2 linked regions of the Streptacidiphilus rugosus AM-16 genome follow. The protein of the gene in region 2 interacts with the protein of the main gene of each other region in a pairwise test. Links are inferred from orthologs where the notes say so. Each region holds a gene or a part of one and is shown on either strand. Other genes may lie near its edges.

The links.
Region 1: the proteins of rho (region 2) and nusG interact in binary tests that used the Escherichia coli proteins (3 or more experiments, as listed by UniProt). The link is inferred for Streptacidiphilus rugosus AM-16 from one-to-one orthologs.

Annotation. Positions count from the first base shown.
Region 1 is NZ_JQMJ01000004.1:3,435,564-3,446,454, forward strand. The notes cover bases 3,728-6,643. They hold nusG (transcription termination/antitermination protein NusG), read right to left. Parts: upstream 5,657-6,643; coding sequence 4,799-5,656; downstream 3,728-4,798. Other genes in these bases: BS83_RS24455 (hypothetical protein), read right to left, coding at 3,728-4,732; secE (preprotein translocase subunit SecE), read right to left, coding at 5,787-6,116; BS83_RS24475 (pyridoxal phosphate-dependent aminotransferase), read left to right, coding at 6,516-6,643. Also shown: rplL (50S ribosomal protein L7/L12), read right to left, coding at 1-48; rplJ (50S ribosomal protein L10), read right to left, coding at 125-697; BS83_RS24440 (LolA-like protein), read right to left, coding at 1,033-1,866; rplA (50S ribosomal protein L1), read right to left, coding at 2,011-2,733; rplK (50S ribosomal protein L11), read right to left, coding at 2,821-3,255; more of BS83_RS24455, read right to left, coding at 3,449-3,727; more of BS83_RS24475, read left to right, coding at 6,644-7,760; BS83_RS24480 (adenosine deaminase), read left to right, coding at 7,901-8,989; BS83_RS24485 (hypothetical protein), read right to left, coding at 8,902-9,567; BS83_RS24490 (UDP-N-acetylmuramate dehydrogenase), read right to left, coding at 9,824-10,882. UniProt on the Escherichia coli protein: Part of the processive rRNA transcription and antitermination complex (rrnTAC). The complex forms an RNA-chaperone ring around the RNA exit tunnel of RNA polymerase (RNAP).
Region 2 is NZ_JQMJ01000004.1:6,228,859-6,239,630, forward strand. The notes cover bases 3,554-6,350. They hold rho (transcription termination factor Rho), read right to left. Parts: upstream 5,613-6,350; coding sequence 4,494-5,612; downstream 3,554-4,493. Other genes in these bases: BS83_RS37190 (ABC transporter ATP-binding protein), read left to right, coding at 3,554-4,468; BS83_RS37200 (MazG-like family protein), read left to right, coding at 5,937-6,287; BS83_RS37205 (oxygenase MpaB family protein), read right to left, coding at 6,211-6,350. Outside these bases: glyA (serine hydroxymethyltransferase), read left to right, coding at 1-985; BS83_RS37185 (L-serine ammonia-lyase), read left to right, coding at 1,125-2,492; more of BS83_RS37190, read left to right, coding at 2,549-3,553; more of BS83_RS37205, read right to left, coding at 6,351-7,131; BS83_RS37210 (ATP-binding protein), read right to left, coding at 7,440-7,931; BS83_RS37215 (enoyl-CoA hydratase-related protein), read right to left, coding at 8,101-8,877; BS83_RS37220 (L,D-transpeptidase), read right to left, coding at 9,006-10,070; BS83_RS37225 (L,D-transpeptidase), read right to left, coding at 10,398-10,772. UniProt on the Escherichia coli protein: Facilitates transcription termination by a mechanism that involves Rho binding to the nascent RNA, activation of Rho's RNA-dependent ATPase activity, and release of the mRNA from the DNA template.

The sequences.
Region 1 (10,891 bases), 2.8 Mb from region 2 along the record:
CATCTCCTCGAACTGCGCGAGCAGGTCGTCCTGGCTGAGCTTCGCCATGATGGCGTCCTTCCACTAATCGGCTGGTGCCGGATGTATTGATACGGCGGGCGTACGGGCCCGCTGCGAGAACGGATTACTCCGCGGCGGGAGCCTCGTCCTCGACGGCGGGGGCCGGCGTACCGGCACCGCCCTGCTCCTCGACCTTGGCGCGCAGCGCCTCGATGGTGCGAACCATCTTGGACGGCAGAGCCTGGAAGAGCGCGGCAGCCTGAGACTGCTTGCCCTTCATGGCACCGGCCAGCTTGGAGAGCAGCACCTCGCGGGACTCGAGGTCCGCGAGCTTCTTGATCTCGTCACCGGTGAGCGGCTTGCCGTCGAGCACGCCGCCCTTGATGATGAGCGCAGGGTTGTCCTTGGCGAAGTCACGCAGAGCCTTGGCCGACTCCACCGGGTCACCGGCGACGAAGGCGACAGCCGTCGGACCCGCGAACAGGTCGTCCAGCGTCGTGATCCCGGCCTCGTTGGCCGCAATCTTGGTCAGCGTGTTCTTCACCACGGCGTACTCGGCGTTCGCGCCGAGCGAGCGACGCAGCGTCTTCAGCTGCGCCACGGTCAGACCGCGGTACTCGGTCAGCACGGCCGCGTTCGAGCCGCGGAACTTGTCCGTGATCTCGGCAACGGCGGCAGCCTTGTCGGGCCTTGCCATAGGCTTACGCCTCCTTCCGTGATGTCGATGCGTGGCCGACCAATGAGTCGACCTGCTACGCCTATCGCGCTGGAAGGAAAGCTTTTGAAACTACGACGAGCCCCGGCGCAGGCGCACGGGGCTCGGACCTCCGCTCGACATCACCGGGTGATGGAGCGGCGGGACTGATGTCCTCGAATCAACCTGCGCGGGCTGTCCGCAGCATTCGCTGTGCGGATCCTTCGGCTCCCGTGACCCTTGCGGGCACACGCGAGCAACCAGCGGTCAGTGGCTTGATGGGAAGACTACGTGACCGACCGCCCGGGGGGCAAATCGCCCCCCGGGGCGGCGCGGAATCAGGACTTGAGGCCCTTGAGCAGCTGGCCGAAGTCGAGCGTGTCGGAGGCAGCCGGCGGCGTCACCGTGACGGAGCTCGCGCTGTAGTCGGAGTAGTCGACCGTGGAGGAGAAGGTGCCGGCGTTGGTCGCGGCCGACGTGGAGATGCGCACGGGCAGGTTGTCCGCGCCCACCCAGGCGTCGACCGTCTCGCTGGTCAGCCCCTCCTTCTGCGCGGACTCGAGCAGGTTCTTGAGGCCGCCGCTGGCGTTGGCCGGCAGGTCGGAGACGTTGACGGTGCCCTGGTAGTGCGTGGCCTTGACGCCGTTCACCGTCTCCGTGCCGACCCGCTTGATGCCCTTCGAGGTCGTCAGCAGCTTGAGCTGGGTGGCGGGGTCCTGGCCGCCGCTCTGGTTGATCATGTCCGAGAAGCTCTTGCCGGACGGGCCGAGGGTGGAGAGGTCCATCTTCATCCAGTGCTTGCCGCCCATCTTCGCGGCCGCGTCGGCGCCCATGTTCAGGTACATGGTCGAGCCGGAGAACATCTCGCGCATGGTGCCGGACCCCAGCTGGGCGAGCTTGGGGCTCTGGACCGAGACGTCCATCGCGAAGGGCTTCCAGCCGATCCGGCCGGACATCGACATCTGCCCGCTGCCACCGCTGCTGATCTGCGCGGTGACCTTGACCGAGCTGTAGCCGTCGGTCTTCGTCGTCGCGAGCGACATCGCGTCGGCGACGCTGACCAGCGGGGCCGCGGCGCCCTCCGCGGCCTGCTTGGCAGCGCTGCAGGCGGAGACGGCGCCGAGAGCGAGCGCGACGGTCGTCGCGGCGACGAGCGTACGGGTGTGACGCATGTGGTTCCCCCTCAGAAGATTCTGTCGGCCATCGACGCTACACCCGTGTCATGACAAGAAAACGGGCCGGTACCCGTTCCCGAGGGAACTGGTACCGGCCCGTTTCAGAACTGCCGCGAACCTGGCGCGTCGGACGACGAATCGTCAGACGTTGGCCGGGTCCTCCTCGACGAGGAGGTTGCGGGTGCGGTTCGGGTCGACCTGGATGCCGGGGCCCATGGTGGTGCTCACGGCGACCTTCTTGATGTAACGGCCCTTGGCGGCGGACGGCTTGGCCCGGAGGACCTCCTCCAGCGCCGCGGCGTAGTTCTCCACCAGCTTCTCGGTGTCGAACGACGTCTTGCCGATGATCAGGTGCAGGTTCGAGTGCTTGTCGACGCGGAACTCGATCTTGCCGCCCTTGATCTCGGTCACGGCCTTCGCCACGTCCGGGGTCACGGTGCCGGTCTTCGGGTTCGGCATCAGGCCACGGGGACCGAGCACGCGGCCGAGGCGGCCGACCTTGCCCATGAGGTCCGGGGTGGCGACGACGGCGTCGAAGTCCAGACGACCCTTGGCGACCTCGTCGATCAGCTCGTCGGCACCGACGATGTCGGCGCCCGCAGCCTCCGCGGCCGCGGCACGGTCACCGGTCGCGAAGACCAGGACCCGGGCGGTCTTGCCGGTGCCGTGCGGGAGGTTCACGGTGCTGCGGACCATCTGGTCGGCCTTGCGCGGGTCGACACCCAGACGCATGGCGACCTCGACGGTCGAGTCGAACTTGGTGGTGGAGGTCTCCTTGGCCAGACGGATGGCCTCGAGGGGGGCGTACAGACGCTCGCGGTCGACCTTGGCGGCCGCGGCAGTCAGAGCCTTGCTGCGCTTCACTGCTGCTCCTACTGGATTTCTTGGCGTGGAGTCGTGGTTGCTACGGGCCGCGCCGGCCCTACCACGGGAAAAGCTCTACCGAGGGGTTCAGCCCTCGACGGTGATGCCCATCGAACGAGCGGTACCGGCGATGATGCGCTCGGCCATCTCGATGTCGTTCGCGTTCAGGTCGGGCATCTTGGTGGTGGCGATCTCGCGGACCTGGGCAGCCGTGATCTTGGCGACCTTGGTCTTGTGCGGCTCGCCGGAGCCCTTCTCCACGCCCGCGGCCTTCAGGATGAGGCGAGCGGCCGGCGGAGTCTTGGTGACGAAGGTGAAGGAACGGTCCTCGTAGACCGTGATCTCCACCGGGATCACCATGCCACGCTGCGACTCGGTGGCCGCGTTGTAGGCCTTGCAGAACTCCATGATGTTGACACCGTGCTGACCCAGCGCGGGGCCGACGGGCGGCGCGGGGTTGGCCGCGCCGGCGTTGATCTGGAGCTTGATAAGCCCCGTGACCTTCTTCTTCTTGGGAGGCATGCTCTCTCCGGGTCCTTACGAGAGGTGTTCCCGACCGGCGTGCGTCAGCGCACCGGCGGGGCCTTGGATGTCCGTGTGTCGTTCGCGGCGACTCAGAGAGCCAGCAACCCGCAGTGCACACACATCGAACCAGAATAGCCCGAGACCCCGGCCAGCCCGAAATCCTCCCCCAGCCTCCGGCCGGGGAGACCGCCTAACGACCCAGCAGCCGGGCCACTCCCTCGGCCACTCCCCCGACCACGCGCGCCGCGCCCTCCAGCCCCGCACGGACCGGCGGCGGCAACTGCGCGTCGTCGAACAAGCCCTCGTCAGCCTGCTCCGCCTCGACGACCGGGACGCCGGGGGGCGCCTCCAGCCGGTAGGACTCCGCTTCCTCGGGTGCGGGCCCGAGGTCGTGCAGTTCCAGGTGGCCGGTGGCCAGCACCAGACCCGTCGCCAGGTCGACGACGAGTCCGTCGCCGCCCGCGGTGATCCGGACGGCACGGCGCCCCTCCCAGACCACCACGTCCCGCACGGCCAGCGGTCGGCGCAGCTCCGCGCGGGGGCGACGCAGGGAGTCGAGGAGGAACACCGGCGGCTCGCCGGGCCGGACGACGAGGCGGTGCGGCATCAGGCGGTAGTGCCGCTCGCCGTCGTAGGCCTGAGCCTGCGCGGCAGCAGGCCCGATGCTCCTGGTGGGGTCGATCCGGAAGCGACCGTCCTCCGCCAGGGCGATGCGGGCCTCGCCGAAGTCGGTGCGCAGCGTGCCCGCCAGACCGGTCGGCCGGGCGAGGGCCAGCAGCCGGACCACCTCCTCGACCGACGGGGCGGGCTCGTCCAGCGGCTCGGGCTCGGTCGGCTCCATCGGGGCCGGCAGCGGGACCTGGCCCTCACTCCCGCGCAGCGCCCGGCGCAGCGCCGGATCGAAGGCCATCCGCCCGAGCGTCAGTACCAGGCCCCGCGCGGTGCGACCCACCTGCGCGGCGGTCATCGCCGGCCCGGGGCCCAGCTCCGGGCCCGCCTCCGCGTGCGGCTCCGGTACCGCCGCCTCCGGGCCGATCGCCCGCACCGTGAGCGTCCGGAGGGGTCGGCCGTCGAAGACCTCGGCCAGGCGCAGCAGCAGACCCGTCTCCGCGTCGACCAGCAGCTCGATCCGCTCCACGAAGTCCATGCGCAGCACCGGCACCCTGCGGTCGGGCCGGAGCATGAGGGAGACGGCCGGGCGGCCCAGCGCCTCGGTGGACCCGCCGAGCTCCCAGCGGACGTCGCCGAAGAGCCAGTCCGGCCGGCGCACGACCGCGTCGGGATCCCGCTCCGGTATCTCCACGCCGAACGAGAGCCCTCCGCTCAGGCGTCGCACCTCCGCCGCGGCGTGCCGCTGCAGCGCGGCCTCGGCCTCGGCATGCCGCTCGACGTCCAGCTCGACCGTCGGCCGCAGCGGCGCGTGCGCCGCGCGGTACAGCAGAACGGCGAGATCGCCCTCGTCCTCGATGCCCATGCGTTCCCCCGTGAACGACGAAGCCCCGCACCCATGATGGGTGCGGGGCTCGCGGCTGTCAGGCGATCAGTCGTTCTTGGCGATCTGGTCGAAGGAGAGCTCGACCGGGGTCTCGCGGCCGAAGATCTCGACGAGACCCTTGACCTTCTTGGAGTCCGGGTTGATCTCGTTGATCGTCGCCTGCAGCGTGGCGAACGGGCCGTCGGTGACGGTGACCGAGTCGCCGACCTCGAAGTCCAGGACCTGGACCTCGGACGGGCGGACCGGGCTCGGCTTGCCGGCCTCCTTGGCCGCGGCGCGCTCGACGTCGGGCGCGAGCATCTTGACGACCTCGTCCAGCGTCAGCGGGTACGGGTCGTAGGCGTTGCCGACGAAGCCGGTGACGCCGGGGGTGTTGCGGACGACGCCCCAGGACTCGTTCGTCAGGTCCATGCGCACCAGCACGTAGCCGGGGAGCTTGTTCTGGCGAATGGTCTTGCGGTCGCCGTTCTTGATCTGGACGACCTCTTCCTGCGGCACCTCGGCCTGGTAGATGTAGTCCTCGACGTTGAGCGAGACGGCGCGCTGCTCCAGGTTGGCCTTCACGCGGTTCTCGTAACCGGCGTAGGTGTGGATGACGTACCACTCACCCGGGGCGATCCGCAGTTCCTCGCGGAAGGCGGCCACGGGGTCGATCTCCACGCCGTCATCCTCGGTGACCGCGGCCTCGGCCTCCTCGAAGGCCTCCACGGCGGAGGACTCGTCGGCGGAGACCACGTTCACGGCCTCCTCCTCGGCGGAGCGACCGGCCGCTTCCTCAGCAGCCTCGACCTCGTCGACGTCGGAATCGGCGTTGTCGACGATCTCCTCGACGGAGTCGTCGCCCCACGCCTGCTCCTCGGCCTCCAGGGCCTCAGCGGCGTCGTACGAGTGGGACTCAGACACGTTGGCTGCTTCTTCCTGCTTGTTGCGATCGGTGGATTCAACGATACCGACACAACGTTAGCGGAGCGCCCGGACAAGTGACGTCCGGGCGCTCGGTGCTGCAGTTTGGACGGAGCAGGCCTCGGGTGCGTCAGCCGAAGACGATCGAGGCGAGCTTCACGAAGCCGGTGTCGAGACCGTAGACGAGCGCCATGATCACCAGCACGAAGACGATGACCACCGAGGTGTAGGAGGTCAGGTCGCTGCGGGACGGCCAGACGACCTTGCGCAGCTCGGTGATGATCTGGCGGTAGAAGAGCGCGGTGCGCGCGAAGACGTTCGGGCCCTTGGCGCGCTTGCCGCGACCGCCCTTGCCCTCGGGGTCGCCGGCCTTGCGAGCGCGCTTCCGGTCGCGACGGGACGCTTCGTCCCCGCCGGAGCCGCTCTCAGGTGTGGCGGTGGAGCCTACGGTCTCCGTCACTTGTCCCTCACCTGATAATCCGGGTACCAGTAGGGGCACCCGCGAACTTGCGGGGCCCCTGAATTGCACTGCCGACGGTACCGCCTGAGTCGGGATTCCGACAGGGCGGAACAGCAGGGCCGGAGGGACTTGAACCCCCAACAACCGGTTTTGGAGACCGGTGCTCTACCAATTGAGCTACGACCCTTCGAGCCCGGGGTGCGGACTCGCAGACCCAACCTACAACATCCCGGCGTCCGCATCCGCGTCCTGCCGTCGTGCCGTCGGTGGGCTTCCAACGAGGGTTGAGTGTAGGGGGTAGCGGGCCCGCACGTCGAATGAGTTCCGCAGCTCGCGCCCGTTCGGGTCGTATCGCGGAACGCCGCGCCCCGGATTCCGGGCTTCTGCGAGCATGCAGACATGAGCGCTGGAACCCCCACCCCTGACGCAAGCACCCGTCCGGCCGACCGCCGGGTCTCGGCCCGCATCGGCGCCATCGCGGAGTCGGCGACGCTGGCCGTGGACGCCAAGGCGAAGGCCCTCAAGGCCGCCGGGCGCCCGGTGATCGGCTTCGGCGCGGGCGAGCCGGACTTCCCGACGCCGGACTACATCGTCGAGGAGGCCGTGGCCGCCTGCCGCGACCCGAAGAACCACCGCTACACGCCGGCCGGCGGGCTGCCGGAGCTGAAGGCGGCGATCGCGGCCAAGACGCTGCGCGACTCCGGCTGGGCGGTCGACGCCTCCCAGGTGCTGGTCACCAACGGCGGCAAGCAGGCGATCTACGAGGCCTTCGCGGCGCTGCTCGACCCCTCCGACGAGGTCATCGTGCCGGCGCCCTACTGGACCACCTACCCCGAGTCGATCCAGCTCGCGGGCGGCGTGACGGTGGAGGTCGTGGCCGACGAGACGACCGGCTACAAGGTCTCCGTCGAGCAGCTGGAGGCGGCCCGCACGGAGCGCACCAAGATGCTGCTCTTCGTCTCCCCCTCGAACCCGACCGGCGCCGTCTACACCCGCGCCGAGGTCGAGGCCGTCGGCCGTTGGGCGGCGGAGCACGGCCTCTGGGTGCTCACCGACGAGATCTACGAGCACCTGGTCTACGGCGACGCGGAGTTCGTCTCGCTGCCGGTGGCGGTGCCCGAGCTGGCCGACAAGTGCGTCGTGGTCAACGGCGTGGCCAAGACCTACGCGATGACGGGCTGGCGCGTCGGGTGGGTGATCGGCCCCGGCGACGTGATCAAGGCGGCGACGAACCTGCAGTCGCACGCCACCTCGAACGTGAGCAACGTCGCCCAGCGGGCGGCGCTGGCGGCGATCGCCGGGGACCTCTCCGCGGTCGACGAGATGAAGGTCGCCTTCGACCGTCGGCGGCGCACGATCGTGCGGATGCTGAACGAGATCCCCGGTGTGGTCTGTCCGGAGCCCGAGGGCGCGTTCTACGCGTACCCCTCGGTCAAGGGCCTGCTGGGCAAGGAGATCCGCGGCAGGCGCCCGGCCACCTCGGCCGAGCTGGCGGCGCTGATCCTCGACGAGGCCGAGGTCGCGGTCGTCCCCGGCGAGGCCTTCGGCACGCCCGGCTACCTGCGCCTGTCGTACGCGCTGGGCGACGCGGACCTGGTCGAGGGCGTCACCCGGCTGCAGAAGCTGCTGGCCGAGGCAGAGTAGGCGGGCACCGGATCCAGCGCAGGAGCGAGCGCTGGAGCAGGCACGACGCGGCACGGCTCACGGAGGCCCCTCGATCACTCGATCGGGGGGCCTCCGATTGTTGTTTCCCTTCGGGCGGGTCGATGCGCAAGGATCTGTGGATGGAACAGGTCCTCGCCCCGTCCCGTCCCTCCGACACGCCGTCCGACACCTCCGGCACCGCGTCGTCCACCCGGCGCGATGTGCGCCTGCTGCCCAAGGCGCACCTCCATCTGCACTTCACCGGTTCCATGCGCCCGGCCACGCTGCTGGAGCTGGCGGAGAAGCACGGCGTGCGGCTGCCGGAGGCGCTGAGCTCGGGCGAGCCGCCGAGGCTGCGGGCGACGGACGAACGCGGCTGGTTCCGCTTCCAGCGGCTGTACGACGCGGCACGCTCGGTGCTGCGGGACGAGGACGACATCCGGCGGCTGGTGCGCGAGGCCGCGGAGGACGAACGGGCGGACGGCTCGGGCTGGCTGGAGATCCAGGTCGACCCGACCTCGTACGCGCCACGCCTGGGAGGCCTGATCCCGGCGCTGGAGTTGGTACTCGACGCGGTCGACGAGGCCTCGCGCGAGTCGGGCGTGGGCATCCGGGTGCTGGTCGCGGCGAACCGGATGAAGCACCCGCTCGACGCCCGCACGCTGGCCCGCCTCGCGGTCCGCTTCGCCGACCGGGGCGTCGTCGGCTTCGGCCTCTCCAACGACGAACGCCGGGGCCTGGCACGGGACTTCGACCGCGCCTTCAGGATCGCCACGGAGGCGGGCCTGCTGGCCGCCCCGCACGGCGGCGAGCTGGCCGGGCCGGAGAGCGTCCGCTCCTGCCTGGACGATCTCGGCGCCCGGCGGGTGGGCCACGGCGTCCGCGCCGCGGAGAGCCCGGTGCTGATGCGCCGTCTCGCGGAGGAGCAGATCACCTGCGAGGTGTGCCCGGCGTCCAACGTCGCGCTGGGCGTCTACGAGCAGCAGGAGGACGTCCCCCTGCGCCGCCTCTTCGACGCGGGCGTGCCGCTGGCCCTGGGGGCGGACGATCCGTTGCTGTTCGGCTCCCGTCTGGCCGCGCAGTACGAGCTGGCGCGCGACAGCCACGGCTTCACCGACGAGGAGCTGGCCGAGCTGGCCCGTCAGTCGGTGCGCGCGTCGCGGGCCCCGGAACCGGCCCGGGTCTCACTGCTGAGCGGCATCGACGCCTGGCTGGCGCAGCCTGCCTGACCGGCGGCTCCGGCCCGGCCGGGGGCCGGCGGCGCGCACAGGGCCACGGCGACCAGGGCCGCGCCCACGGGCAGGAAGTCCAGGTCCCCCGTCCCCAGCAGCATGCCGCCGAGCACCACGAACGGCGCCCAGCGCGGCAGCAGCCGCGGCGCCGCACCGTAGGCGGCGAGGGCGGCGAGCGTGGTGAGGCCCGCCACGAAGCAGGCGGGGCCGCTGGAGTAGAACCAGGCCTTGAGCACCGGCACGGCGTCGACCCGGTCCCAGACCGAGACCATCGCGGCGTGGTTCGCGGAGGTCAGACCCGCCCAGAGGTCGACGACCGCCTGGCCGATCGTGCCGACCAGGCCCACCTGGGCGAGAGCGAGCACCAGCCGGCCGGCCAGGGGGCGGGTCGCGTACCGGGCGAGCGCGACCAGCACGGGCGCGAAGGCCAGCAGCGAGAGCAGGAAACAGAGGTGTCCGAGGGTCCAGCCGAGGCCGGGAGCCCGGTGATGGCTGGCGAGCCGGATCGCGCCGTAGGCGGCCAGCAGCAGCGGAGCGGTGAGGAAGGCGGCCCTGGGCCGCACGCGGCGAGTCATGACGATCATCGTCCCGGCCCCCCGCCGCCCGCGCGGTAGCGCGGACATCCCACTCGGTGGTGGTGCCTGCTCCAGTGCGACCCCCACGCCCGGCCTCCCAGGCGCGCCCGACGGCTGCGGCACCGCCGCGCCCCGGCTCCGCCGCGCGGCGGCCCGTGGATCCCCGGCATCCCGCGCACCGAACCCTTCGCCGCCGTCCTCACGCTCCGCGTCGCCCGCGACAGTGGTCCCGCCGCGCGGCCGTGGCCGGCAGGCCCTACAGCGCGACGCCCACCATGACCGGCTCGTTCACCAGCGTCACGCCGAACGCCGCCGCGACGCCGTCGCGGACCTCGCGGGCGAGGGTCAGCAGGTCGGCGGCGGTGGCGTCGCCGCGGTTGGTGAGGGCGAGGGTGTGCTTGCCGGAGAGGCGGGCGCGGCCGGCGCCGTACCCCTTGGTGAAGCCGGCCTTGTCGATGAGCCAGGCCGCCGAGGTCTTCACGTGTCCCTCGCCCGCCGGGTAGGCGGGCGGCTCGACGTCGGAGCCGAGGCGCTCGGCCGCCCGGGCCAGGAACGCGGCGTGCTCGGCCTCGGTGAGGATCGGGTTGGTGAAGAAGGAACCCGCCGACCAGGTGTCGTGGTCCTCGGGGTCCAGCACCATGCCCTTGCCCGCGCGGAGCTTCAGCACCGTCTCCCGCGCGGCGCCCAGCTCCGCCCGCTCGCCCGGCGCGACGCCGAGCGCGCGGGCCGCCTCCGCGTAGCGGACCGGGGTGGACGCGCCGGACGCGTCCTCCAGCGCGAAGGTGACGCGCAGCACCACGTAGCGGTCGGGGTCGGCCTTGAAGCGGCTGTGCCGGTAGCCGAAGCCGCAGTCGGCGGCGGCCAGCGTCACCGTCTCGCGGGCGTGGCGGTCGTAGGCGACGACCTCCGTGACGGTGTCGGCGACCTCCTGGCCGTAGGCGCCGACGTTCTGCACCGGTGTGGCGCCGGCCGAGCCGGGGATGCCCGCGAGGAACTCGATGCCGGCCAGGCCGTGGTCGACGACGACGCGGTCCACCGCGTCCGCCCAGACCTCGCCGGCGGCGAGGGTGAGCCGGGTGCCGTCGAGGGCGAAGCCCTCGGTGGCGATGCGCAGCACGGTGCCGGGGAAGCCCTCGTCCCCGATCACCAGGTTGCTGCCGCCGCCGACGAGCAGCAGCGGCTCGCCCGCGTCGTCCGCGGCGCGCACGACGGAGACCACGTCGGCGTCGGTCGTGGCCGTCACCAGGCGGGCGGCGGGTCCGCCGATGCGGAGGGTGGTCAGCGGGGCCAGGGGCGCGTCATGGAGTTCCTGCACGGGGACAAG
Region 2 (10,772 bases):
GCACTCCGGCGCGCAGGCCAACGCCGCCGCGATGTTCGCGCTGATCAAGCCCGGGGACACGATCCTCGGTCTGGACCTGGCGCACGGCGGCCACCTGACCCACGGCATGAAGATCAACTTCTCCGGCAAGCTCTACAACGTGGTCGCCTACCACGTGGACGCCGAGACGAACCTGGTCGACATGGACGAGGTCGAGCGCCTGGCCAAGGAGCACCAGCCCAAGCTGATCGTGGCCGGCTGGTCCGCCTACCCGCGTCAGCTGGACTTCGCCGCATTCCGCCGGATCGCGGACGAGGTCGGCGCGCTGCTGATGGTCGACATGGCCCACTTCGCCGGCCTGGTCGCCGCGGGGCTGCACCCCTCCCCGGTGCCCTACGCGGACGTGGTCACCACGACGACGCACAAGACCCTCGGCGGTCCGCGCGGCGGCGTGATCCTCTCCAAGGCCGAGTACGCCAAGAAGATCAACTCCGCGGTCTTCCCCGGCCAGCAGGGTGGCCCGCTGGAGCACGTGATCGCCGCCAAGGCCGTGGCCTTCAAGGTCGCCGCCACGGAGGAGTTCAAGGACCGCCAGCGCCGCACCCTCGAAGGCGCCAAGATCCTCGCCGAGCGGCTGACGCAGTCGGACGCGGTCGAGGCCGGCGTCTCCGTCCTCTCCGGCGGCACGGACGTGCACCTGGTCCTGGTGGACCTGCGCAAGTCCGAGCTGGACGGCCAGCAGGCGGAGGACCGCCTGCACGCGGTCGGCATCACGGTCAACCGCAACGCGGTGCCGTTCGACCCGCGCCCGCCGATGGTCACCTCCGGCCTGCGCATCGGCGCTCCGGCGCTGGCCACCCGCGGCTTCCAGGCCGAGGACTTCCGTGAGGTCGCCGACATCATCGCCGAGGCGCTGAAGCCGTCCTTCGACGAGGCCAAGTCCGCCGAGCTCGCGGCGCGCGTCAGCGCGCTGGCGGCGAAGCACCCGCTCTACCCCGACCTGTAAGTCGTCGGGGGCCCGGAGTTTTCGGGCAGTTCGTATGAAATCGGCGGGGCACCGCGCACACTGGAACCACACGGTGGCGCGCGGTGCCCCGGCGCGTGTTCCCTCCGTTCGTCCCCCACCACAAGACAAGGGCGTCCTCGTGGCCATCAGCGTCTTCGACCTCTTCTCCATCGGCATCGGCCCGTCCAGCTCCCACACGGTCGGCCCGATGCGGGCGGCGCGCATGTTCGCCCGCCGGCTGAAGTCGGAGGGCCTGCTGGCCGACACGTGCTCGGTGCGCGCGGAGCTCTTCGGCTCGCTCGGCGCGACCGGCCACGGCCACGGCACCCCGAAGGCGGTGCTGCTGGGTCTGGAGGGTCACTCGCCGCGAACGGTCGACATCGCGCAGGCCGACCTGGACGTCGAACGGATCAGGGCGACCAAGCGACTCTCGCTGCTCGGCACCCACGAGATCGGCTTCGACCCCGAGAACGAGCTGATCCTGCACCGCCGCAGGTCGCTGCCGTACCACGCCAACGGCATGACCCTGTGCGCCTACGACGCGGCGGGCGTACCGCTGCTGGAGAAGACCTACTACTCGGTCGGCGGCGGCTTCGTCGTCGACGAGGACGCCATCGGCGCGGACCGCGTGGTGCTCGACGACACCGTCCTGAAGTACCCCTTCCGCACCGGCACCGACCTGCTGCGGCTGACCAACGAGACCGGCCTGTCCATCTCCTCCCTCATGCTGGAGAACGAGAAGGCCTGGCGCACCGAGGCGGAGATCCGGACGGGCCTGCTGGAGATCTGGTCCGTGATGCAGGAGTGCGTGCGCAACGGCATGCACCACGAGGGCATCCTCCCCGGCGGCCTCAAGGTCCGCCGTCGCGCCGCCTCCGGCGCACGGGCCCTGCGCGTCGAGGGCATCGGCCCGGCGAACGCGATGGAGTGGGTCACCCTCTACGCGATGGCCGTCAACGAGGAGAACGCGGCTGGCGGCCGCGTCGTCACCGCCCCGACCAACGGCGCGGCGGGCATCATCCCGGCGGTCCTGCACTACTACCTGAACTTCATCCCCAGCGCGGACGAGGACGGCGTCGTCCGCTTCCTGCTCGCCGCGGGCGCGGTCGGCATGCTCTTCAAGGAGAACGCCTCCATCTCCGGCGCCGAGGTCGGCTGCCAGGGCGAGGTCGGCTCCGCCTGCTCCATGGCCGCCGGCGGCCTCGCCGAGGTCCTCGGCGGCACGCCCGAGCAGGTCGAGAACGCCGCAGAGATCGGCATCGAGCACAACCTCGGCCTCACCTGCGACCCGGTCGGCGGCCTGGTCCAGATCCCCTGCATCGAACGCAACGGCATGGCGGCCGTCAAGGCCGTCACCGCCGCCCGCATGGCGCTCCGCGGCGACGGCCGCCACCACGTCTCGCTGGACAAGGCGATCAAGACGATGAAGGAGACCGGCGCCGACATGAAGATCAAGTACAAGGAGACCTCCCGCGGCGGCCTGGCCGTGAACGTCATCGAGTGCTGACGGGGCAGGCGGTCCCCTTTGGCCTCAGGGAAGCCTGAGGCCCTACCGTCTCTCCCATGAGCATGGAGAGCACCGCCTGGATGCAGCTGCACAGCGTCATGAACGCGCAGCAGGAGCGCCGCCCCTTCGACCGCGCCACACTGCGGCGCATCGGCGCCTTCGCCCGACCGCACCGCCGCCGTATCTGGCAGTTCGTGGTGCTGAGCGTGGCGACCGCGCTGCTCGCCGTCGCCACGCCGGTGCTCGCGGGGCGCGTCGTCGACGCGATCGTCTCCCACGGCGACCAGAGCACCGTCATACGACTCGCCCTGCTCATCGCTCTCATCGCGCTCGCCGAGGCGGGCTTCGGGATCCTCGGGCGCTGGCTGTCCTCGACGCTCGGTGAAGGACTCATCCTCGATCTGCGGACAGCCGTGTTCGACCACGTGCAGCGGATGCCGGTCGCGTTCTTCACGCGTACGCGTACGGGCGCCCTCGTCAGTCGCCTCAACAACGACGTGATCGGCGCGCAGCGCGCCTTCAGCAACACCCTCTCCGGAGTCGTCAGCAATCTGGTGACCCTGCTGCTGACCCTCGTCGTGATGCTCACTCTCTCCTGGCAGATCACGCTGCTCGCGCTGGTGCTGCTGCCGCTGTTCGTGATCCCCGCGCGGCGGACGGGCAGCCGGATGGCGAAGCTCCAGCGCGAGGCCGCCAACCTCAACGCGGCCATGGGCACCCGGATGACCGAACGGTTCTCGGCACCCGGCGCCACCCTGGTCAAGCTCTTCGGGCGGCCCGAGGACGAGTCCGTCGAGTTCGCCGCGCGGGCCCGGCGGGTGCGGGACATCGGGGTGCGGACGGCGATGGCACAGTCGGTGTTCATCACCGCTCTGACGCTCGTCTCCGCCCTGGCGCTCGCGCTCGTCTACGGGCTCGGCGGCTGGTTCGCCCTGCGCGGCACCCTGCAGCCGGGCGCCGTGGTGTCCCTGGCACTGCTGCTGACCCGCCTCTACGCGCCGCTCACGTCGCTCGCGGGGGCGCGCGTCGAGGTCATGAGCGCTCTGGTCAGCTTCGAGCGCGTCTTCGAGGTCCTCGACCTCAAGCCGCTGATCGAGGAGAAGCCGGAGGCCCGCGCCGTGCCCGAGGGGCCCGCCGCCGTGGAGTTCGACGACGTCCGTTTCGGCTACCCGTCCGCCGACAAGGTCTCCCTCGCCTCGCTGGAGGAGGTCGCCGCCCTGGACACCCGCAGCGGCGCGGAGGTCCTGCACGGCATCAGCTTCCGCGCCGAACCCGGCCAGACCGTCGCCCTGGTCGGCTCGTCCGGCGCCGGGAAGTCGACCATCGCGCAGTTGCTGCCGCGCCTGTACGACACCGACGAGGGAGCCGTCCGCATCGGCGGCGTCGACGTACGTGACCTGAGCGCCGAGTCCATGCGGGCGACCCTCGGCATGGTCACCCAGGACGGGCACCTCTTCCACGACTCCGTGCGCGAGAACCTGCTGCTCGCGCGGCCCGGGGCCGACGAGGACGAGCTGTGGGACGTGCTGCGCCGGGCACGCCTCGAAGATCTCGTACGCTCGCTGCCCGACGGCCTCGACACCGTGGTCGGCGAGCGCGGCTACCGCCTCTCCGGCGGCGAGCGCCAGCGCATGACCATCGCCCGGTTGCTGCTGGCCCGCCAGCGCGTCGTGATCCTCGACGAGGCCACCGCCCACCTGGACAACACCTCGGAAGCGGCCGTCCAGGAGGCACTCGCGGAGGCCCTGGAGGGGCGGACCGCCGTGGTCATCGCCCACCGACTGTCGACGATCCGCGCGGCCGACCTGATCCTCGTCGTCGAAGCCGGCCGGATCGTGGAGCGCGGCACGCACGAGGAACTGCTGGCGGCGGCCGGCCGGTACGCCGAGCTCCACCGGACGCAGTTCGAGAGGCACACGCACGGGACGGGCGTGAAGGAGACCGCGGGAGCGGGCCTCGGGGAGCCGGTGGCCTAGATCAGGCCGGCGGGGACACGCCCGTTCAGCGGGCGGCCGGGGTGGTGAGCTGGACCTGACGGAGGAACTCGGCGTTGGTCGAGGTCTTCTTCAGGCGTTCCAGCATCAGCTCCACGGCCTGCTGCGGCTGCTGGGCCGCGAGGGCGCGGCGGAGGCGGTGGAGCGCGGTCAGTTCGTCGGGGTGGGTGAGGAGTTCCTCGCGGCGGGTGCCGGTGCCGGTCGGGACGACGGCGGGGAAGACGCGCTTCGCCGCGAGGGCGCGGTCGAGGCGGATCTCCAGGTTCCCGGTGCTCTTGAGCTCCTCGAAGTAGTAGTCGTCGGCGCGCGATCCGGTCTCCACCAGGGCGGTGGCCAGGATGGTCAGCGAGCCGCCGTTCTCGATGTTGCGGGCCGCGCCGAAGAACTGCTTCGGCCCGAGCAGCGCGCCGGCGTCGACGCCGCCGCTGAGCGTGCGGCCCTGGCCGGCCGTGGCGATGGCGTTGTGGGCGCGGCAGAGGCGGGTCAGCGAGTCGACCAGCATCACCACGTCCTGGCCGGCCTCGACCAGGCGCTTGGCCCGCTCGACCGCGAGCGAGGCGAGCCTGGTGTGCTCCTTGGCCGGCCGGTCGAAGGTGGAGGCGAGGACCTCGCCGCGGACGGAGCGGGTCATCTCGGTGACCTCCTCCGGGCGCTCGTCGACCAGGAGCACCATGAGGTGGCACTCGGGGTGGTTGCGGGCGATCGCGTCGGCCAGCGCCTGCAGCACGGCGGTCTTGCCGGTCTTGGGTGGGGCGACGATCAGGCCCCGCTGGCCCTTGCCGACCGGCGCGAGCAGGTCGATGACGCGGGTGGTCAGCCGACCTGGGTCGGTCTCCAGGCGCAGCCGCTCCTGCGGGTGCAGCGGGGTCAGCTCGGCGAACGCCGGTCGGCCGGAAAGCGTCTCGGGCGCACGGCCGTTGACGCGGGCGATGCCCTCCGGGCCGGTCTCGACCAGGTCGCCGCGGCGCAGCCCGAAGCGGCGGACCTGCTGCGCGCTGACGGACACGTCGTCCGGCCCGGGGAGGTATCCGCCGACGCGCAGCACGCCGCGGTTGCCGTCGAGGTCGAAGACCCCGGCGGTGAGGGTGAGTTGGGTCTGGGTGGGGGTTTCGAGAAGGGTGGTCACGCGAATTCCTTTCGCGGAGAAGAAGAAGTAGGCGGGTGGAGCGGGTGATGCGAGGGAGGTGCGGCGGATACGCCTGACGACCACGGCGGCGGGCTGCGGGCGGCGAAGGACGCCGACGGCAACGGGCCCGGGGTGGCGAGGAAAAAGCGACGTGCGACGTGCGAACTGCGGACTACGCCTGGAGGCCGGCCACGAGGAGGACGGGCTGCGTCAGGTGAGTCGGTGGTGGAACCAGCACCGGCGCCGACAGAAGGGCGAAACTGGGGTGCTGCTCCCCACCATAACAGGCCGCTCCGGCGACCGGGCGGGAATTAGGCTCCGTCCATGACCGATTCCTCCTGGGCCACCATCGCCGAACTGGAGCGCTGGCTGTCCGAGAACGGCCCCGAGCCCGCACCGGCCGACAGGACTCCAGCGGCCGACAGGACCCGGCTGCTGCTGCAGATCCTCAAGATCTCCGAGGAGGCCGGCGAGGTGGCCGAGGCCGTCATCGGGGCGATGGGGCAGAACCCCCGCAAGGGCTTCTCGCACAGCTGGGAGGACGTGGAGAGCGAGCTGTACGACGTCATCATCACCTCGATGGTGGCGCTGACCAGCCTCAACCCCGATGCGGGGACCGTGTTCGCACAGCATCTGGCACGGGTCGCCGAGCGCGCGTTCGGGCCGTCTCGATGACGACGGAAGGCTCGCAGCCGTAGCGCAGCGCCACGGCCAGCGCGCGGACCGAGGCCCGCTCGGCGCTGGCGCGCAGAGCGGACCGGCGGGGCAGACCCAGTTCGACGAGGGCCCAGTGCGGCAGCAGGTCGATCCCGCCGTTGACGAGTATCCGCAGCGCCGCGTCCCCTCCCGCGGACGGGATCAGCGCGCCGGGCGTGCGCAGGAAGGCCACCGCGGCCAGGGCCGCTTCCGTGGCCGCGAGTCGGGGCCTGACCTCGCGCAGGTAGGCGTGCACCTCGGCGAGCGAGCGCGGAACCTCCGTCGCACCGAGGCGCTCGGCGGTCAGCGCGACCTCGTCGAAGTAGCGGTCCTGCTCGGGCCGGGTCAGCGGGCGGCGGGCGTAGCGCTGGTAGCCGGCCAGGAAGCAGGCGGTCTCGGCGACGTGGACCCAGCGCAGCAGTTCGGGATCGCTCGCGTCGTAGGGGCGGCCGTCGGGGGCCGTGCCGCGCACGTACGCGTGGATCCGTCGGACCCGGGCGATCGCCGCCTCGGCCTCCTCGGTCGAGCCGTAGCTGGTGACGGTGACGAACCCCGCGGTGCGGTTGAGCCGGTCGATCGGATCATCGCGGTAGAGCGAGTGCTGGTCGACGCCGGCCATGGCCAGCGGATGCAGCGACTGCAGCAGCAGGGCGGCGACACCGCCGGTGAACATGCCGGGGAGGTCGCCGTGCACCAGCCAGACCACGCTGTCCGGACCGAAGAGTCCGGGATCGCCGACGGGCCGGTCGTAGCGCGTCAGATCCAGGCCCTGGCCGTGGACCGTCGCGTAGACCTGCCGCCTGATCCGCTCACGGAGCCACACAGCTCCAGTTGTACTCCGTGGATCCAAGGTTTACCAGGCGAAAGCCAAGGGAATTTTAAGCAAACACATGAGCGCGCCTTGTGATCCACGGCTCACTATGGCGAAATAACGCCATCTATCCCTTTTGTCCGTTGCCCGCATGCCGAGACACGTGCCATAGTCGGTGAACGGAACGCCTCCGACCCGAGCGCGTCCACACGCCGCCGCGGCACCACCCCCTTGGCCGCGCGGCCCAAGGCAGGGGCCCCTGATCGACACACGATCCCAGGGGCCCCGCATTGCCTTCCGGCCCCTCCGCCACCTGCGCGCTACGCGACCGCGGCGGTCCGCACCTTCAGCTCGAACCAGACCGACTTGCCGCGCGACAGCAGATCCACGCCCCAGCGGTCGGCCAGCAGGTCGACCAGCCGCAGCCCGCGCCCGGCGTCGTCGTCGGCATCGCCCTTGATCAGGCAGGGCAGCGCCCGCGAAGGATCCCGCAGCTCGACCCTGACCCGCCCGGAGCCGCACAGGACGCGCAGCGCGAAGCTCCGTCCGCCGGTGTGCCGCACCGCGTTCGCGACCAGTTCGGCCACCAGCAGCTCCGCCACCTCACCGAGGCCGCCCAGCCCCCAGGACTCCAGGGCGGACAGGGTGAGCCGACGGGCGTGCGCCGTGACCCCGGGGGCCGCGAGTAAACAGACCCCGTCGCCCTCGGGCGACAGCAGCCGGGCCACCCCGTCGAGCTCGGTGGTCGACGCGGTCTCTGCAGCCTCAATGATCACTCTCTGCTCCCGCGCCACTTCACGCTGTACTGCCATGACCCCATGATGGCGTCTCCTGGCCGCCTCGGGGAGCGCAAACAGCAAAAAATCATCTATTGCTTCGGGCATATGCCAAAGCGGTTTGCATACGCGCAGCTCAGGCGCGGCAGGGCCCGGCAAACCTTTCCCACGGCTCGACGCGGGCCCAGCGGACGGGCAGCGGCCGTCAGTTGAACTTGGCCTTGCCCGGCCCCTCCTCGACGAAGCTGCGCATGCCGATCTCGCGGTCCTCGGTGGCGAAGAGGCCCGCGAAGAGGTTCCGCTCGATGGTCAGTCCGGTGTCGAGGTCGGTCTCGATGCCGCGGTCCACGGCCTCCTTGGCGGCGCGCAGCGCGAACGCGGGGCCGGCGGCGAGCCTGGCGGCCCAGGCGTGGGCGGTCGCGAAGACCTCCTCCGCCGGGACGACCTGGTCGGCCAGGCCGATCCGGTGCGCCTCGGCGGCGTCGATCATGCGCCCGGTGAAGATCAGGTCCTTGGCCTTGGCCGGGCCGACCAGCCGCGACAGCCGCTGGGTGCCGCCGGCGCCGGGGATCAGCCCGAGCAGGATCTCCGGCTGACCGAACTTCACGTCGTCCGCGGCGATCCGGATGTCCGCGCAGAGCGTCAGCTCGCAGCCGCCGCCCAGGGCGTAGCCGGTGACCGCGGCCACGACCGGCTTCGGGATGCGCGCCACCGCGTCGAAGGCCCCCTGCAGCGCACCGCCGCGCTGCACCATGTCGGTGTAGCTCATGCGCTGCATCTCCTTGATGTCGGCGCCGGCCGCGAAGACCCGCTCGCCGCCCCAGAGGATCACCGCACGCACGTCGGCGCGGGCTGCCGCCTCCTCGGCGACCTCCTTGAGCTTGTCCTGCATCGCGACGTCGAGCGCGTTCATCTTCGGTCGGTCGAGCCGGATGACGCCGACGGCGTGCTCGTCGACCTCGAGCTTCACGAAACGGTCCATCTAAGAGCCTCCCCGGGAGGGATGAGAGAAGCGGCGCAGAGTGAACCGATGTTAACGCGCGACCGGGCCGGTCGGACCGCCCGGTGGGGGCAGCCCGACCGGCCCGGTCGGGGTTCAGCGGACCTGGGTCAGTTGGACGTCCAGGCCGACCAGCTCATGTTCCACCCGTTCAGGCCGTTGTCCGGGGAGACGATCCGGTCCGGCGAGTTCACGACCTGCACCACGTCGCCGATCAGCGAGGCGTTGTAGAACCAGGCCGCCGGGGTCGACGGGTCCCCGCCGCCCTGGACGTCCCTGAGGCCGACGCAGCCGTGGCTGGTGTTCTCACTGCCGAACACCGACGCCGGACGCCAGTAGTTGCCGTGCACGAAGGTGCCGGAGGTGGTGAGCCGCATGCCGTGCGGAACGTCCTTGATCCGGTACGCGTTGCCCAGGCCGACCGTCTGGGAGTTCATGTCGACGGTGGGGTCCTTCTCGGAGATCACCATCTTGCCGTTGTACGTGGTGTGGTCCGGGTCACCGAGGCTGGCGGGCAGCTTCTTCCGCACCACGCCCGGCCCGGAGTAGATCGTGAGCGTGTGCGCGGAGTTGTCCGCGACGCTGACCTGGTAGCGGCCGATGCTGAAGCTGACGTCCTTGTCCTGCTTGCCGTAGCCGGTCTGGCCGGTGCGCACGCCGTTCAGGTGCAGGTGGAGCGTCACCTTGGTGCCGGGCGCCCAGTAGTCCTGCGGACGGAAGTCCAGGCGGCTGTTGCCGAACCAGTGGCCCTGGACGTCCACGGCCGGGTCGGCGGTCACGGTGACCGCCTTGAGCACCGAGGCTTTGTACGCGTCGGCGACGACGGAGGTGAAGTTGAGCGAGACCTCCATGCCGACGCCGTAGGTGTCGCCCGGGTTCACGTTGAAGTTGGCGATGTTGGTCGCCGAGGGCGTCAGCGTGGTGAACGAGGAGCGGTCGGTGACCGCCTTGCCCTGGGTGTCGGTGGCCGTGGCCACGACGCTGTACTTGGTGCCGGTGTGCAGCGCGCCGGTCGGCGTCCAGCTGCTGCCGTCGCCGGACATCGTCCCGTCGATCTTGCTGCCGTCGTCGCCGGTGACGGCGATGCCGCTGAGCTTGCCCGAGGCGGCGCTGATCTTCAGCGTGCCGTTGGTGTCGACGCCGGTCGCACCGTTCTTGGGCAGGATCGTGACCACAGCAGCAGAATTGGCCTCGGCCGACGCGCTCGGACTCGAACCTCCGGGCGCTCCGGGTACGCCCCCCTGCTGACCGTGGGTGCCGCTGGACCCCCCGCAGGCCGCGGCCGCGAGTATCGCGGCCCCGGTGGCTATCGCGACCAGACCTCGCCGGACGCTGCTGTGCACGAACAACCGTCTCTCCCCTCCCGGATGGCGCCCTGGATCCAGGTGGCGCCGCACCGCCGCGAGCATATCCCGGCAGTCTGGGTACTCCCCGTATGTCTTGACGCCGCGGGAGCGCGAGAAGTTGCTGTGGAGTTCTACGGGCCTGCTTCGCCTACCGTGCTACCGCGCCGGGTTCGCGGTCCAGTCCTTCCAGGACATGTTCCAGCCGCTCATGCCGTTGTCCGGCGCGACCTGGTCGCCCGAGGAACCGACGACCCTGACCACGTCGCCGATGATCGAGTGGTCGTAGAACCAGCCGGCCGGGGTGGTCCCGCTGCGCCCGCCGGGGGCGTCGTACAGGCCGACGCAGCCGTGGCTGGTGTTGGTCCGGCCGAACACGGAGGCCGGACGCCAGTAGACGCCGTGCACGAAGGTGCCCGAGTCCGTCAGCCGCATGGCGTGCGGGACGGCGGGGATGTCGTACTCGCTGCCCAGCCCGACGGTGTGCGAGTCCATCCGGGTCACCTGGTCCTGCTCGGAGATCACCATGACGCC